2 linked regions of the Tolumonas auensis DSM 9187 genome follow. The protein of the gene in region 2 interacts with the protein of the main gene of each other region in a pairwise test. Links are inferred from orthologs where the notes say so. Each region holds a gene or a part of one and is shown on either strand. Other genes may lie near its edges.

Evidence for each region. The genes of interacting proteins can lie anywhere in the genome.
Region 1: the proteins of rfaD (region 2) and menB interact in binary tests that used the Escherichia coli proteins (3 or more experiments, as listed by UniProt). The link is inferred for Tolumonas auensis DSM 9187 from one-to-one orthologs.

The regions. Positions count from the first base shown.
Region 1 is NC_012691.1:483,917-487,120, reverse strand. The notes cover bases 39-2,972. They hold menB (1,4-dihydroxy-2-naphthoyl-CoA synthase), read left to right. Parts: upstream 39-1,042; coding sequence 1,043-1,903; downstream 1,904-2,972. Other genes in these bases: menE (o-succinylbenzoate--CoA ligase), read left to right, coding at 2,913-2,972; menC (o-succinylbenzoate synthase), read left to right, coding at 1,999-2,925; menH (2-succinyl-6-hydroxy-2,4-cyclohexadiene-1-carboxylate synthase), read left to right, coding at 284-1,030; menD (2-succinyl-5-enolpyruvyl-6-hydroxy-3-cyclohexene-1-carboxylic-acid synthase), read left to right, coding at 39-287. Also shown: more of menD, read left to right, coding at 1-38; more of menE, read left to right, coding at 2,973-3,204. UniProt on the Escherichia coli protein: Converts o-succinylbenzoyl-CoA (OSB-CoA) to 1,4-dihydroxy-2-naphthoyl-CoA (DHNA-CoA).
Region 2 is NC_012691.1:39,071-42,196, reverse strand. The notes cover bases 22-2,877. They hold rfaD (ADP-glyceromanno-heptose 6-epimerase), read left to right. Parts: upstream 22-900; coding sequence 901-1,854; downstream 1,855-2,877. Other genes in these bases: TOLA_RS00185 (O-antigen ligase family protein), read left to right, coding at 1,939-2,877; malK (maltose/maltodextrin ABC transporter ATP-binding protein MalK), read left to right, coding at 22-801. In the rest of the region: more of malK, read left to right, coding at 1-21; more of TOLA_RS00185, read left to right, coding at 2,878-3,126. UniProt on the Escherichia coli protein: Catalyzes the interconversion between ADP-D-glycero-beta-D-manno-heptose and ADP-L-glycero-beta-D-manno-heptose via an epimerization at carbon 6 of the heptose.

The DNA of each region.
Region 1 (3,204 bases), 440 kb from region 2 along the record:
TCATCAACAATGATGGCGGCAATATCTTTCATATGCTGCCGGTGCCGGAGCAGAATCAGATCCGTGAGCGGTTCTATCAACTGCCGCATGGTCTGGATTTCCGGGCCAGCGCTGAACAGTTCCGGCTCGCTTACGCCGCCCCGACGGGTGCCATCAGCTTCCGGCAGGCATATCAGCAAGCACTGTCACACCCCGGAGCCACCCTGCTGGAATGCAAAGTGGCGACCGGAGAAGCTGCCGACTGGCTGAAGAATTTCGCCCTGCAGGTGCGGAGCCTGCCTGCGTGAGCAAACCGAATATTGTTCTGCTACATGGTTTTCTTGGTGCGGCCAGTGACTGGCAACCGCTGAGCGACTTACTGCCGGAAATCAATTGTGTCGCGCTGGATCTCCCCGGTCATGGTAATGCACAAAATCAGCAATTACGGCATATGGCTGATTTCCCTGTGTGGCTGCAGCAACAGTTAACCCTGCGCGACATCCGCCAATATCATCTGCTGGGTTATTCGCTCGGCGGACGTCTGGCGTTACAGTTCGCGGCGACACATCCGGCCGGGTTGCAAAGCCTGTTACTGGAAAATGCACATCCCGGTTTAAACTCACCCGCGGAACGTCAGAACCGGGCCAAAGCCGATGCACAATGGGCCCGTCGTTTTTATCGGGAAGCGTTACCTGATGTTTTGGCGGATTGGTATCAGCAACCAGTGTTCAGTGATTTAAGCCCACAAGAACGAACACTTTTGATTGCAGAACGCAGTCAGAACACCGGCCGGTCATTAGCCCGCATGCTCTGCCGTTGTTCGCTGGCAAGGCAGGCCGACTATCAGGGCTGGATCAAAACGACCTCACTGCCAATGTTGTATCTTTGCGGTGAGCAGGATCTGAAGTTCCGGACTGTCGGCGAACAACTGGCCGCAACAAACCCGCAGTTACAGTTAACCTGTCTCGCCGGTGGTCATAACCTGCACCGCGCAACCCCCGATTCAATGGCCGCTGTCATCCGGCAGTGGCTGAACGCCTTCACCTTTTGATGAGAGAAAATTATGCAACATCATGATGACGACGCCCGCTGGTATGCCCCGGTTGAATGGCAGGATTGCAGTGCCGACTATCAGGACATCCGTTACCACAAATCCGCGGACGGTATCGCCAAAATCACCATCAACCGCCCGCAGGTGCGTAATGCGTTCCGCCCGTTAACTGTGATGGAAATGATGAAAGCACTGCAGGATGCCCGCTTCGATGCCAGCATCGGCGTGATCATTCTGACCGGTGAAGGCGAGCTGGCGTTCTGCTCTGGCGGTGACCAGAAAGTGCGTGGTGACTACGGCGGATACAAGGATGACGAAGGTACACATCATCTGAACGTGCTCGATTTCCAGCGTCAGATCCGCACCTGTCCGAAACCGATTGTCGCGATGGTTGCCGGCTATGCCATCGGTGGCGGCCATGTACTGCACATGCTGTGTGATCTGACCATTGCCGCAGACAACGCCCGCTTCGGTCAGACTGGCCCGAAAGTCGGTTCCTTCGATGGTGGCTGGGGCGCTTCCTACATGGCGCGTCTGGTCGGTCAGAAAAAAGCCCGCGAGATCTGGTTCCTCTGCCGTCAGTATGATGCACAGCAGGCGCTGGATATGGGGCTGGTAAATACCGTGGTACCACTGGCCGAGCTGGAAAAAGAAACCGTGCGCTGGTGCCGTGAAATTCTGCAGCACAGCCCGATGGCGCTGCGCTGCCTGAAAGCGGCACTCAACGCCGACTGCGATGGTCAGGCCGGTCTGCAGGAACTGGCCGGTAACGCCACTATGCTGTTCTACATGACGGAAGAAGGTCAGGAAGGACGGAATGCCTTTAACGAAAAACGTGAACCTGACTTCAATAAATTTCCGCGTAATCCGTAACACAGCAATAACAGACCGATGCAGATCTCTGCATCGGGATCTGATATATGATGATATAACAAAGTTAATTTTGCCGCGGATAAGGACAGTCCATCATGGATATCACTCTGTACCGTTATCAACTGCCCCTCACCCAGCCACTGACGTTTCATGATCAGACAATCACGCAGCGTGAAGGATTATTACTGCACTGGGGGAGTAGCTGGAGTGAGATCGCTCCCTTACCCGGATTTTCCCGCGAAACTCTGGCGGAAGCAGAACAGGAAGCCATTGCCTTTTTAACCGCCTTCAAACAGGGCAAAACCATCCCGGTTTCTTGTCCTTCGGTCCAGTTCGGTCTGGATTGTGCCCGCCGCAGCTGGCCGATACTGAAACATACGCCACTGCCACCTTATCTGCTGCTGCAAGGCTCACCCGATGACATCATCTGGAGCTGGAAAGAGTGGCTGTATGACTACCCGATCCGGATCAAGCTGAAGGTGGCTCGTTATCCGATGCGGGATGAACTGTCCATGGTTCGCGAGCTGATCCGTCTAGCGCCGAAAACCAAATTGATCCTTGATGCCAATCAGCAGTGGACCCGGGAAGAAGCCTGGACGTTCATGAATCACCTCGATCCATCACACATCGAGTATGTCGAAGATCCCTGCCCCTCCTATGCGGATATCCGTTCCGTCGCCACACATACCGGCATCGGTGTGGCACTGGATGAGATCCTCTGCTGTGAGGGCCAGTGGGACTTTTTCCCCCAGCTTAAAGGTTTGATTCTGAAACCGATGCTGATTGGTTCTCTGGAAAAATGTCATGATCTGGTGGTAAAAGCCAAAGCGAATGGCGTCAAAGTGGTGATCTCATCCAGCCATGAATCACAACTCGGCAACCGCTTGCTGGCGTTGCTGGCCACTGAATGGTCTCCGGAACAGGCTCCGGGGCTGGATACACTGCGCTATTTCAACGGCTCAGTACTGGATGATAAACAACAGGTCGACGTCTCAAAGTTACAGGTAGTATGGCAAAGTTAAATTGTCCGATCCGGCAACACGCACAACGGCAACCCGCTCAACCCGCCTTATGGAATGCCGGCGTCAGTCTCAGCTACCAGCAACTGGACGTCCGGCTCAATGCGCTGCAACAGCAACTCAGACATGCCGGACTCCGTGCAGGTGATCATCTTTTTTTCTGCAGTAAAAACAGCACAGAGCTGGTCATGCTGTTCTGGGCCTGCTGGCGTGAGCAGATCGTCTGCTGTCCGGTGAATCCGGCATTTCCTGTTGCACGACAGCAGGCGTTACAGCAGCAGG
Region 2 (3,126 bases):
GGCGCCAGCAAAACCGAAATTCAGCAGCGGGTACAACAGGCCGCCGACATCCTGCAACTTGGCGCATTACTGGATCGCCAGCCAAAAGCCCTCTCCGGCGGACAACGCCAGCGCGTCGCCATCGGTCGTACCCTGGTCGGCGAACCCAATGTCTTCCTGCTGGACGAACCGCTGTCCAACCTCGACGCCGCGCTGCGGGTACAGATGCGCATTGAACTGGCCCGCCTGCATAAACGTCTGGGTTGCACGATGATTTACGTGACCCACGATCAGATCGAAGCCATGACACTGGCGCATAAGATCGTGGTACTGGATGGCGGACTGGTTTCGCAGGTGGGTAAACCGCTGGCGCTGTATCACTACCCGGCCAACCGTTTTGTCGCCGGTTTTCTCGGCTCGCCGAAAATGAATTTCCTGCCCGTCACCGTACTGGCAGCAGAAAGCGCACGGGTACAGGTAGAGATCGCCGGACAAACCAGTCTCTGGCTTCCCGTTGATGGCACGTCTGTTTCAGCCGGAGATCAGATGACACTGGGTATCCGCCCGGAACATCTGCTGGATGCTGCCGCCAGCCCGCATCAGTTGCACGGCACCATTCTGGTAGCCGAACAACTCGGCAATGAAACGCAAATCCATCTGCAACTCGCCGGGCAAGAACACCCGCTGGTATACCGCCATCATGATGTTGCCGTGGTCAGGGATGGCACCGCGCTAACCATCGGATTACCCGCTGAACGCTGCCACTTGTTCCATGCCGATGGCCGGGCCTGCCAGCGCCTGCACCCGGAGCCCGGCGTATAAATCAGAACAAACTGCACTGTGCACGAAATATGATAAACTGCCGGTATATTCTCAGTAAGCACTGAGCATCTTTAGATAACGTCTGCGAGGCGATAGCACATGATCATCGTAACTGGTGGCGCCGGTTTTATCGGCAGTAATCTGGTAAAAGCATTAAACCAGGCGGGTCGTAAAGACATCGTGGTGGTTGACGATCTGACTGACGGCACCAAATTCGTCAATCTGGTCGATCTGGATATCGCTGATTACATCGACAAAGACGAGTTCATTGCGCGCATTGTTTCCGGTGACCATTTCGAAGAGTGGGGCGGCATCAGCGCCATTCTGCATCAGGGCGCCTGCTCCGCCACCACCGAGTGGAACGGCAAGTTCGTGATGGACGTGAATTACGAATACTCCAAAGACCTGCTGCATTACTGTCTGGAATATGGCGTGCAGTTTATTTACGCCTCGTCTGCCGCGACTTACGGTGGCCGCAATGACAACTTCATCGAAGAGCGTCGTTTTGAACAGCCGCTGAACGTTTACGGCTACTCCAAATTCCTGTTTGACGAATATGTCCGCCGTATTCTGCCGGAAACCGATCTGCAGATCGTCGGTCTGAAATACTTCAACGTCTACGGCCCGCGTGAACAGCATAAAGGCAGCATGGCCAGCGTGGCGTTCCACCTGAACAATCAGGTGCTGAAAGGTGAAAACGTCAAACTGTTCGAGGGTTGTGACGGCTTCCCGAATGGCGGCCAGACCCGTGATTTCATCTACGTCGAAGACGTTGCCAAAGTGGTACTGTGGTTTATGAATCACCCGGACAAATCCGGTATCTTCAACTGCGGCACCGGCAAGGCAGAACCATTCCAGAACGTGGCCGAAGCCGTACTGAAACATCATGGCAAAGGCGAGATTGAATACATCCCGTTCCCGGATCACCTGAAAGGCCGCTATCAGAGCTTTACCCAGGCCGATCTGACCAAGCTGCGCGCCACCGGCTGTGACGTGAAATTCCGTACCGTCGCTGAAGGTGTTGCTGAATACATGGCGTGGCTGAACAAATAAAAGCTCTCAGGCTCTCAACCTAATAAACGTATCCAAAAGCATAGTCCTGATTAAGGCTATGCTTAATTTTTATGTGGAACACACATGCCAGTAAGCAGTGAACAAGTAAAATCCCTGATCATTCAAAGTTGCTATTTTTTGTTCGGTGTACTCTGTATCAGTACGAGAAGTGGTTACTCCTATGCACCAGCTGTGTTGCTGCTCATGTCATTGCCTCTGCTTTTCAGGAAACAAACCTACCAGATACTGGATAGAAACGGCTGGCTACTATTTGCGATTTTACTGATCTATCCACTGGTCCACGGTCTGTCGATTCTCACCGATGGCGGAACTATCAAAGAGTTTGATCGCCCGAGTAAAGTCATCATGGGTGCGGCGATCCTGCTGTTCTGTCTGCGCAATCCCCCCCGCTTTAAATGGCTAATGCTGGGCATTGCGACCGGCGCTATTACTGCTGGCAGCCGGGCTCTGTTTGATCGACTGGTGACGGGTTACGGCAGAGCCTTTGAATGGATGGTACCGATCCAGGGTGGCGATATCAGCATGACACTAGGTCTGCTCAGTCTGTGTGGTGTGATGTGGTCGATAAAAACAGCAAACAAAGGCCTGATCGTCTATTTTGCGCTAGCCTCAATCCTTGGCGTTCTGGGCAGTATTCTTTCCGGTTCCCGCGGCGGCTGGGTGTTATTTCCGGTCATCCTGTTTGTCATTTACCGTATTTTTAAAGACTGGTTCTCACCGAAAGTGAAACTCGGTATGGGTCTGGCGCTATGCCTGTTAGTGGCGTTCTGCCTGACTCCGCAGAGTGGTGTCCCGACACGTATTGCAGCCGCAAAAAGCGATATCAGCCTTTACTTGTCCGGGCAAAACAAAAACACCTCTCTGGGCCACCGCTTTGAAATCTGGAAAAGTTCGGTGGATAGCTTTCTGGAAAAACCACTGTTTGGCTGGGGCTACCACGGTGTGCGTCAGTCGCAGGAACAGCAATACAAACAAGGCTTAATAACCAAAGAGGCATATGACTTTAACAGTCATGCTCACAACCAGTTTCTGGATGAGATGGCCAAACGGGGCATTATCGGCTTAGGTGCCCTGCTGGCGCTGTTGCTGATCCCACTCTATCTGTTCAAACAATATCTGAATCAGTCATTCACACCGGAAACCCGGACACTCGCGGCAGCTGGCGTTATAGTGGTACTTTCCACGATAGATTACAGCCTGAGTCAGGCCTTTTTGTACCATAGCTCAGGTATCGTGTTTTATTGTGCCTCG